DNA from 2 places in the Micromonospora jinlongensis genome. Region 1 is predicted to be linked to the other one. Evidence: riboswitches for the same ligand, from Rfam matches in the RefSeq annotation. Region 1 holds a riboswitch; the other holds the start of a gene.
What was found. A riboswitch is a leader RNA that binds a small molecule or an ion and turns the genes downstream of it on or off. The one in region 1 is predicted to bind thiamine pyrophosphate.
Positions count from the first base shown of each region.

Region 2: linked by a shared signal. The riboswitch ahead of HNR22_RS12420 (ECF transporter S component) and the one ahead of thiE (thiamine phosphate synthase) in region 1 are both predicted to bind thiamine pyrophosphate.

Region 1 covers NZ_JACCHK010000001.1:3,578,135-3,583,454, forward strand. The annotation lists gene HNR22_RS15685 (thiamine phosphate synthase) at 1-60, opposite strand, end outside; gene HNR22_RS15690 (thiazole synthase) at 57-836, opposite strand; gene thiS (sulfur carrier protein ThiS) at 833-1,033, opposite strand; gene thiO (glycine oxidase ThiO) at 1,024-2,202, opposite strand; gene thiE (thiamine phosphate synthase) at 2,196-2,822, opposite strand; TPP riboswitch at 2,817-2,926, opposite strand; gene HNR22_RS15710 (ThuA domain-containing protein) at 3,218-5,320, shown strand, end outside.
Region 2 covers NZ_JACCHK010000001.1:2,883,743-2,889,062, forward strand. The annotation lists gene HNR22_RS12405 (sugar isomerase domain-containing protein) at 167-916, opposite strand; gene HNR22_RS12410 (AAC(3) family N-acetyltransferase) at 913-1,719, opposite strand; gene HNR22_RS12415 (alpha/beta fold hydrolase) at 1,749-2,579, opposite strand; TPP riboswitch at 2,688-2,792, shown strand; gene HNR22_RS12420 (ECF transporter S component) at 2,867-3,454, shown strand; gene HNR22_RS12425 (ATP-binding cassette domain-containing protein) at 3,568-5,004, shown strand; gene HNR22_RS12430 (energy-coupling factor transporter transmembrane component T family protein) at 5,001-5,320, shown strand, end outside.

The sequences.
Region 1 (5,320 bases):
GAGCCCGCCCCGCGCGACGAGCCGGTCGGTCAACAGGACAACACCGGACGGCGGGGTCACAGGTCGGGTCTTCCCTCGTCGGGTGTGGACGGCAGCGCGTGGAAGCGTCGGGTGATCCGGCCGGCGCCTGCCGCCAGCCGGCCCGCCTCGACCGCGTACCGCATCGCGGTCGCCATCGCCACCGGGTCCTCGGCCCGGGTCACCGCGCTGGCCAGCAGCACCGCGTCGCAGCCCAACTCCATGGCCAGGGCGGCGTCGGAAGCGGTGCCGATGCCCGCGTCGAGGATCACCGGCACGTCCACCCCCTGCCGGATGAGCCGGATGTGGTGGGGGTTGCCGATGCCGAGCCCCGAACCGATCGGGGAACCGGCCGGCATCACCGCGGCACAGCCCACGTCGGCGAGCCGGCGGGCGAGCACCGGGTCGTCGCTGGTGTACGGCAGCACGGTGAAGCCGTCGGCCACCAGTTCCTCGGCGGCGCGGAGCAGTTCCACCCCGTCGGGCAGCAGCGTCCGCTCGTCGCCGATCACCTCCAGCTTGACCCAGTCGGTGTCGAACGCGTCCCGGGCCAGCCGGGCCACCTTCACCGCCTCGGTCGCGGTGTGGCAGCCGGCGGTGTTCGGCAACAGCCGTACCCCGCACCGGTCCAGCAGCTCCAGCAGCCCACCGGTGGAGCCCGGCGCGGTGCCCACCCGGCGCAGCGCCAGCGTGACCAGCTCGGTGCCGGACGCCCGGATCGCCTGTTCCAGCACGTGCAGGTTCGCGGCACCGCCGGTGCCGAGGATCAACCGCGAGGTGAACGTCTCCCCACCCAGCTCGAACGTCACGCCGCTCACCCGCCCTGCGCCGCGGTGAGCACCTCGACCCGGTCGCCGTCGCGCAGCACAGTGGCCGGCCAGCCGGCCCGGGGTACGACCTCGCCGTTCACCGCGACAGCCACCCCCCGCTGTTCGGGCACGATGTCGCGCACCAGGTCGGCCACCGACGCGCCACCGGGGACGCTGCGTCCGGCCCCGTTCACCGTCAACTCCACCGGTCCCCCTCCATCGTCGGTTCAGGTCCGCCCGTCGCGGCCGGCGTGCGATCGGCCGAGCCGACACGGAACCGTTCGGGTCCGAACGGCGCGAGCAGCGGGTCGGGCACGCCGTCGAGCACCAGCTCGGTGATCAGGTCGGCGGTGATCGGGGTGAGCACGATGCCGTGCCGGTGGTGCCCGGTGGCGGCCAGCACGTCCGGCCGGTCGGGCAACGGCCCGAGGATCGGCGCGTTGTCCGGCGTGCCGGGGCGCAGCCCGGCGACCGCCTCGACCAGGTCGTACTCGGCCAGCTCGGGCAGCAGGTCGACTCCGGCGCGGAGCAGGCGCTGCACCGCACCGGCGGTGACGGTGGTGTCGGCCCGTTCCTCGACCGTCGCGCCGAGCACGACCTCGCCGTCGGCGCGGGGCACCAGGTAGACGGGTTCGCCGTCGGCGTACCCCCGGATCACGCGCCGGAAGCCCGGCGCGACGCCGTCGGGCGCGCGGAGCCGGAGGATCTGGCCCTTCACCGGCCGGACGGGCAGGCCGGTGAGGGCGGCGGCCCCGCAGCCGGCGGCGACCACGGTGACTGTCGCTTCCACATCGGAGAGGTGCGCGACCGCCTGCGGCACCAGCACCGCGCCGGCCCGCTGGGCGGCCGTGCGCAGCGCCGGCACCAGTCGCCGGGGGTCGACCTGGTGGTCGGTGGGCGCGAGCGCGCCGCCGCGCAGCCGTGGTGCGAGCGCCGGCTCGCGGTCGCGCAGCTCGCTGGGGCGCAGTGGGGTCACCGGCAGGCCCAACCCCTGCTGGTACGCCCAGAGCCGGCGCGCCTCGGCCAGGTCGTCGCCGGTCAGCCCGACCATCAGGGTGCCCTCGGTCCGGTAGCCGATCGCGGTGCCGCTCGCCGCGGTCAGCTCGGCGGCGAACGCCGGCCAGCGGGCGGCCGACGCCAGCAGCAGCCCGGTCAGCTGTCGCTCACCGAAGTACGCCTCGGCGACCGGCGAGAGCATGCCGGCGGCCACCGCCGACGCCCCCGAGCCGGGCGCCGGATCATGCACCACCACGCGCAGCCCTCGGGCGGCGCAGCGCCAGGCGATCGCCAGCCCGATCGGCCCCGCCCCGACCACCGCGACGTCCGGCCGAGCCCGGTCGCTCGATCGTGCTGACTCCGACCGGCCGGTCAGCACGTCAGTGCCTCGATCAGCTCGGCGGTCGCCCGCGCCGGGTCGGCGGCAGCGGAGACCGCCCCGACGACCGCCACCCCGTACGCCCCGGCGGCCCGCAGCTCCGGGACCCGCTCGGCGGTCACGCCACCGATCGCGATGACCGGCACGTCGACGGCGTCGACGACGGCACGTACGCCCGCGGGCCCGATGGGATCCGGCAGGCCGGACTTGGTGCTGGTGGTGTGGCACGGCCCGACGCCCAGGTAGCTGGCTCCCGCCGCGACCGCCGCGGTCGCTGTTCCCGGCGCGCGGGCGGTGGCGCCCAGCACGCCGGCCGGGCCGAGCACCCGACGGGCGGCGGCGACCGGCAGGTCGTCGGCCCCGACGTGCCCACCGGCGGCACCGACCGCCAGCGCCACGTGCAACCGGTCGTTGACCAGGCAGGTCGCCCCGTACGGCACGCAGAGCGCCAGCACCCGCTGGGCCAGCTCGTACGCCTCGCGGTCGGTGGCGGAATCCTCGACCCGGACCTGCACCACCAGGTCGGCTCGGGCCACCGCGAGGGCGGCCCGGACCACGGTGAGCGGGTCTCGCCCGGGTCGGGTGTCGGTGATCAGATGCAGTCGCCCCAGGGACGGCACGGCAACGCTCCTCCCTGCGCCGGCATTATCCGGATCAGGTTCGACGGTCGGGGGCTGTCAGCCCCCCTCTCAGCCCGGTACACCGGGCTCCCGTGGGTTACTTGCGTGTCACCGTACGACAGATCCGCCGGTCTGCCAAGGCGGGTGTCGACGGGTCGAGAAGGCGGATTAGGTGGGGCGCTTCATCCCGGTCCTATTCGGAATGTCGCCCCCCGTTGCAGAACCGTTACCTGCCGGCATCTTGCCGGACATTGAGCCAGCCGAATTAATTTGTTCAGCGATTCGACAAAATGTTGGCGGGGGCACCGTGACGCGGTGTCACCACCGGCTCCATCAGGGACGGCCTTCGGCGAGCCGACTCCCGCGAGCTCTGTCACTACGACACAGGAGGCGGCGTGTCCCGTTCTCGTCGTGCCCGCGTACCCATCACCGCAACCCTGATCTCCCTGGCCATGGCCTCGACCACCCTGTTCGGCACGCCCGCCCAGGCGGCTGCCCAGGTCCCCCCACGGGATGCGAAAGCCGCAACCCCGGTCAGCCAGGTGGCGCCGAAAGCGCCAAAGGCCGCGGCCGATCCCTTCTCCGTCCTCGTCTTCTCCAAGACCGCCGGTTTCCGGCACGACTCCATCCCGACCGGCATCGCCGCCATCCAACAGCTCGGTGCCGCCAACGGATTCACCGTGGACAACTCCGAGGACGGCGCCGCATTCAACGACGCCAACCTGGCGAAGTACAAGGCGGTGATCTGGCTCTCCACCACCGGTGACGTGCTGAACGCCGAGCAGCAGGCGGCGTTCGAGCGCTACGTGAAGGCGGGCGGCGGCTACGTCGGCATCCACGCCGCATCGGACACCGAGTACAGCTGGGCCTGGTACGGCGACCTGGTCGGTGCGTACTTCGCCAACCACCCGCAGAACCAGCAGGCCACGGTCAAGGTGGAGGACCACGCCCACCCGTCCACGGCCGGGCTGCCGGACCGCTGGTCCCGGTTCGACGAGTGGTACAACTACCAGACCAACCCCCGGCCGGACGTGCACGTGCTCGCCAGCCTGGACGAGAAGAGCTACACCGCGGGCGCCGGTGCCATGGGGGCCGACCACCCGATCGCCTGGTGCCAGGACTTCGACGGCGGTCGATCCTGGTACACCGGAGGCGGGCACACCCGAGAGTCGTACGCCGAGCCCGAGTTCCTGTCCCACCTGCTCGGCGGCATCCGGACCGCGGCCGGTGTAGAGAACGCCGACTGCGGTGCCTCGAAGACCTCGAACTTCGAGAAGGTCTCCCTGGACAGCAACACCAGCAACCCGATGGAGCTGGACATCGCCGGAGACGGGCGCGTCTTCTACATCGAGCGCGACGGTCGCGTGCAGATCGTCAAGCCGGACACCGGCAGCACCGTCACCGCCGTCGACCTGGACGTCTTCACCGGCAACGAGGACGGCCTGATCGGCATCCGGCTCGACCCGGACTTCGCCACCAACAAGTGGGTGTATCTCTACTACGCCCCCAACGACGGGGTCACCCGCAACCTGCTGTCCCGCTTCACTGTCACCGGCGACACCATCGACCCGGCCAGCGAGAAGCAGGTGCTGCGGGTCGACACCCAGCGCAACACCTGCTGCCACGCTGGCGGCAGCATGGCCTTCGACAGCGCCGGCAACCTCTACCTGGCCACCGGTGACAACACCAACCCGTTCGAGTCGAGCGCGTACTCGCCGCTCGACGAGCGGCCGGGCCGCCAGGACTACGACGCGCAGCGCAGCTCGGGCAACACCAACGACCTGCGCGGCAAGGTGATCCGGATCCACCCGGAGGACGACGGCACGTACACCGTCCCGACGGGCAACCTCTTCGCGCCGGGCACCGAGAAGACCCGCCCCGAGATCTTCGCGATGGGCTTCCGCAACCCGTTCCGGATCGGCACCGACCCGAAGACCGACACGCTGTACGTGGCGGACTACGGGCCGGACGCCAACGCGGACAACCCGAACCGGGGCCCCCGGGGCCTGGTCGAGTGGAACGTCGTGACCCCCGGCAACTACGGCTGGCCGTACTGCACGGGCACGAACGAGGCGTACAACGACTACACGTTCCCGTCCGGCCCGAGCGGTCCGAAGTTCGACTGCGCCGCACCGGTGAACAACTCGCCCAACAACACCGGCCTGACCAACCTCCCGCCGGTCGTCCCGGCCACCGTCGACTACGGGTACGCCGGTGACGCGCGTTACCCGGAGATCGGCGGCGGTGGCGCGCCGATGGGCGGCCCGGTCTACCGCTACGACGCCGACCTCAACTCCAACCGCAAGTGGCCGGCGTACTACGACGGCAAGGCTCTGCTCGGCGAGTGGAACCAGAACAAGATGTACACCATGCAGATGACCCCCGACGGCAAGTCGTTGGTGGACATCAACCAGCTCCTCACCGGGATGAGCATGGTCCGGCCGATGGACTTCGAGTTCGGCCCGGACGGTGCCCTGTACCTGATCGAGTGGGGCAGC
Region 2 (5,320 bases), 690 kb from region 1:
AGACGCTACTGCCGGCGGTCCCGGCCGCCGGCAGCAACGCCAATGCCCCACCCGCCCGAGCGCGAAACAAGTTCACGACATCTCCCGTTCACCTCGGGGACGCAGGTCGGTCACCAGCAGCAGCGAGAATCGATGCCGGGCCGACCGTGAGCACCGCGCGGCGGCGTCAGGACCCGCGACGGATGCGGCCCGCGTACCGGGCCTCCAACGCCGTGTTGTGCGCGTCGCCGTCCGGGATGTTCGCCGACAGGTAGACCGGTGGACGCTCCCCCGCTGCCAGCAACCGCGCCACCACCTCCACGGTGATCTGCTGGGCGAGCAGCGCAGCGGTGATCGAGGAGACCGCGCCGACCGCGCCACCACCGGGAAGCGGCAGCGTCGCGTCGCCGTACGGGGCGCCGTTGTCGAGCACCACGTCGGCGAGGTCGCCCAGCTTGCGCCCCGACGGGTGCCGGGAGGTCATCCGACCGGAGTGCTGCGCGGAGGTGATGGCGACCAGCCCGTGGCCGCGTTCCTTGACCAGCGTGGCGAACTCCACCATCGCGCCGTTGACCCCGGAGTTCGAGGCGAGCACGAAGACATCGGTGGGCTGCACCGGCGCCAGCTCGTAGAGGCGGTGCGCGACCGACGGGTCCCGCTCCAGCATCGGGCCCAGCCGATCGGCCGGTTCGCCGCCGAGCAGCACCAGGTCGCGGAGCGCGATCCGGTTGGTCGGCACCAGACCGCCCGCCCGGCCGGCGATCTCCATGGCGAGGGCCTCCGAGTGCCCGGTGCCGAACGCGTGCACCACGCCGTCGGCGCGTACGGCGTCGGCGATCAGATCCGCGGCCCGCCCCACCGCCTCCCGCTGGCTTTCGGCCACCCGGCCGATCGTCTCGGTCACCACGGCCAGGTAGTCCTCGGCACTCACCGTCATGCGTCCTCCGTCGTCCGATTGCGGGCCAACCAGTGCACCGCGAAGTCGACCGCCGCCCGCTGGCGCATCAACCTGCCGGTCCCGGCACCCACCGGGCCGGTGCGAACCTCTCCGGTGGCCTCCAGGGCCGCGCCCAACGCGTCGAAGTCACCCGCGTCGAGCCGTACGTCCTGCCACCACACCCACTCCCGGCCGCCGTCGGCGGTGCGCACCGCGGCGCCGACCCGCTCCCGAGGTGAGCCGGCGCGGCGGTATTCGGCCAGGTGCAGCGAGGTGCTCGCCGAGTGGCCGACACCGAGCAGCAACACGTCGGCGTCCAGGTCGTAGAGCCGGGCCAGCGGGGACTGCTCGCCGAGCATGTCGGCCAGGGCGTGCCCGGCCACCACCTGCTCGGCGGCCGGCCCGAGCGCGGCGAACGACACCTGGGGATGCGAGCTGCGCAGAGCGCCGGGCCAGCCGCGGACCGTCTCGGCGAGCGCCCCCATGAACCGGCTCGGGGTGATCGCCGGGTCGAAGCCGGGCATCTCCGAGCGGATCAGCGGCCACCAGTCCGCCGGCACCGGCGGGTTGCGCCACTGGGCGGGGTCGCTGTTCTCCGGTGTGTGGGTGGGCACGACGATCGTGCCGTCCGGGCCGAGCGCGTCACGCAGGGCCAGCACCACCGCGTGCGGACCACCGCTGATGAATCCCAGCGGACGGAGGCCGGCGTGCACCAGCAGCGTCGCGCCGGGGCGTACGCCCAGCAGGCGTAGCTGCGCGGCGATCGAGCGGCGGCTGCCCGGCCCGCTGCCGTCCGTCGTCATGATGGTCCTCCCCCGCTGACCCGCACGACTCAGGCCGTTGCGCTGACTCGGGCCAGGATCGCCTCGGCGAGCGGGCCCGGGGCCGCGTCCGGGATCCAGTGGCTCACCCCGGCCAGTTGCACGAAGCGGTAGTCCCCGGTGACGTTCGCCGCACACGCCTCGGCGGCGGTCCGGCCGATGGCGACGTCCCGGTCACTCCAGACGTACGTGGTGGGCACCGCGACCGGGCCGACCGCCGCCAGGTCGGAGCGGGACATCGCCCGGTACCAGTTCAGTGCGGCGGTGAGGGCTCCCGGCTCGCGCATCGGGTCGGCGTAGCGGTCCACCCGCGGCCCGTCGCCCACCCCGCCGAGCAGTTTGCGCAGCGCGGTGGCGTGCCACGCCAGCAGCACCTTCTCCGCCTTGTCCGGCTTACGGAACAGCGCGATGTACGACGAGCGGGCCTTCTGCTGGCTGTCGTTGGCCAGGGCGTGCGCCATGGCCGCCGGATGTGGCACGGACACCGCGGTCAGTGTGCGGACCCGCTCGGGGTGCCCGGCGGCGACCGCCCAGGCCACGATCGCGCCCCAGTCGTGGCCGACAAGGTGGACGGCGTCCAACCCGAGGGCGTCGAGCACCGCCACGACGTCGGCGACCAGCTCGGGGATCCGGTAGTCAGCCACCGCCGTGGGCCGGGCACCCGGCGAGTAACCGCGCTGGTCCAGCGCGTACGTGCCCAGCCCGGCCGCGTGCAGCGCCGGCACGACCTCGTCCCACTCGCCGCTGTGCTGGGGGAACCCGTGCAACAGCAGGACGGGTACGCCCTCCGGCGGACCACCGGCGGTTACCTCGAACGTGAAGCCTCGCGCGTCAACCCGCATGATCGGAAGCGTACCCAGCCGACGACGGGCCGGCTGCTCGCCGCAGGTCAGGCGGATGCCCTCCTGGGCCAGCGGCTCAGGTCGGTGTTAGCGTCAGCGAGACAACTTCACATCCGACAGGGGAGCGCACAGCGCTGAGAGTGCGGGCACGCCCGCAGACCCTCGAACCTGATCTGGGTAATGCCAGCGCAGGGAGTTCGGTCGACCTCCAGCCGCGCCGCAGTCCGGTGCCACCGGACGCGGCGTGCGTCTTCTCCTGGTTCGATTTACTGAACTGGGAGCACAGCATGGACAACACCACCAACCGTTGGCGGACCATCGACATCGTGGTCGCCTCGGTGATCGCGGTCGCCTTCGGCGTCATCTTCTGGGCGTGGGGCCTGGTCTGGAGCGCCACCGAGGGTGCGTTCGCCTTCTTCCCGCCGGCGCAGGCGCTGCTGTACGGCGTCTGGTTGATGCCGGCCGTGATCGGCGGTCTGGTCATCCGCAAGCCCGGTGCCGCGCTCTACTGCGAGACGGTGGCCGCGGTCCTCTCCGCGCTGCTGGGCAGCCAGTGGGCCGGCACGGTGATCCCGCAGGGCATCGTGCAGGGCATTGGCGCCGAGCTGGCGTTCGCCGCTTTCCGGTACCGGTCGTTCCGGCTGCCCACCGCGGTGGTGGCCGGCGCGCTGACCGGTCTCAGCGCCGCGTTGTTCGACTTCTTCATCTGGAACGTCGACTACGCGCTGGCCGACTACCGCATCCCGTACGCGCTGATCACCATCGTCAGCGCCACGGTGATCGCCGGTGCCGGCGGCTGGCTGCTGACCAGGGCCCTGGCCAACACCGGTGTCCTGGACCGTTTCCCGGTAGGCCGGGACCGCGCCCTGATCTGACCCCGCCCACTCGCGTCGATCATGAGGTTGACGGGCGGATGGATCTTCAGAACCACCGTCAACCTCATGATCGACCGTGCAGGGTGGAGCCGGGGCTTGGGAGGGGGTGTTTGGTGGGCGGGGTACTGCTGCGCGGATTCGGTTGGCGGCATGCTGGGCGGCGCGCGTGGGCTCTGCGCGGGGTCGACCTGCGGGTTGAGGTCGGGGAGCGGGTGCTGCTGCTCGGGCCCTCGGGGGCCGGCAAGAGCACCCTGCTCAGCGCGCTGGCCGGACTGCTGCCCGAGGACTCCGGCGAGCAGGAGGGCACCGTCGAGATCGACGGGCTCGACCCCCGCAAGGGCCGGGAACGGGTCGGCATCGTCTTCCAGGACCCGGAAACCCAACTGGTGATGGCCCGCTGCGGCGACGACGTCGCCTTCGGGCTGGAGAACCGGGGAGTGCCCGCCGACGAGATCTGGCCCCGGGTGGACGAGGCGCTGCACCGGGTCGGCTTCCCGTACTCCCGGGACCGCAACACGGCCGCGCTCTCCGGCGGCGAGCAGCAACGCCTGGCCCTGGCCGGCGCGCTGGCCCTGCGCCCCGGCCTGCTGCTGCTCGACGAGCCGACCGCGAATCTCGACCCGGCCGGGGCCGAGCTGATCCGGCAGGCGGTTGCCGGGGCGCTGGACGCCGACACCACGCTGATCCTGGTCGAGCACCGGGTCGCCGAGGCGCTGCCACTGGTCGACCGGGTGGTCGTCCTGGACCCGGGAGGCGGGGTCCGTGCGGACGGCACGCCCGAGGCGGTCTTCGCCGCCCACGGCGCCGCCCTGGCCGCCGAGGGAGTCTGGGTGCCGGGTCACCCCATCGCGCCCCGGCCGGCCACCGCCGCCCCCGGCGAGCTGTTGCTCACCGCCGACCGGCTCGGCCTGCCTCCCCGGCTGGCCTCCACCGATCTCGCGGTACGCGCCGGAGAGGCCCTCGCCGTACGCGGACCCAACGGCGCCGGCAAGTCCACCCTGGCGTTGCTGCTCGGCGGGCTGCTCCGGCCAGGCACCGGCCGGGTCACCGCGTCCGCCGGGTTGGCCGGCGCGGACCATCGCACTCCCCCGCACCGTTGGCGGGCACCCGCGCTGACCCGCCGGATCGGGTCGGTCTTTCAGGACCCGGAGCACCAGTTCGTCACGAGCACCGTCTTCGACGAGCTGGCGCTCGGCCCGCGCCGCACCGGTCAACCCGAGGCAGCAGTGCGGGCGACCGTGGCCGGGCTGCTGGAGCGACTACGACTGGATCGGCTCGCCGCCGCCAACCCATACACCCTCTCCGGGGGCGAGGCGCGGCGGTTGAGCGTGGCGACGGCCCTGGCCACCGCGCCCCGTCTGTTGATCTGCGACGAACCGACCTTCGGCCAGGATCGGCGGACCTGGCGGGAGCTGGTCGACCTCTTCGCCGAGCTGCGCGACGGCGGGCACGGCGTGGTCGCGGTCACCCACGACGCGGATTTCGTCGCCGCGCTCGCCGACCGCACCGTCACCCTGCACCGGGCCGTGACCGGCGACGGTGCCCGATGATCAGCATCGAGCCGGTCGCCGCGCCCGGTGCGCCGTTGGCCCGCCGCAACCCGGTGGCGAAGGTCGCCGCGGCGCTGGTCTTCTCGTTCACCCTGCTGGCCACCCTGGACCCGGTGGCCCCGGCGATCGCCATCGCGCTCGAACTCGCCGTACTCCCGCTGTTCGGCATCCGCTACCGGGTGCTGGCCCGGCGGGCCTGGCCGCTGCTCCTCAGCGCCGCCGGCATCCTCGTCACCCTGGTGCTCTTCGCCGCCGACCGGTCCGGTCGGGTCCTGCTGGACGCGGGGCCGGTGTTCGTGAGCACCGGCGTGCTGCT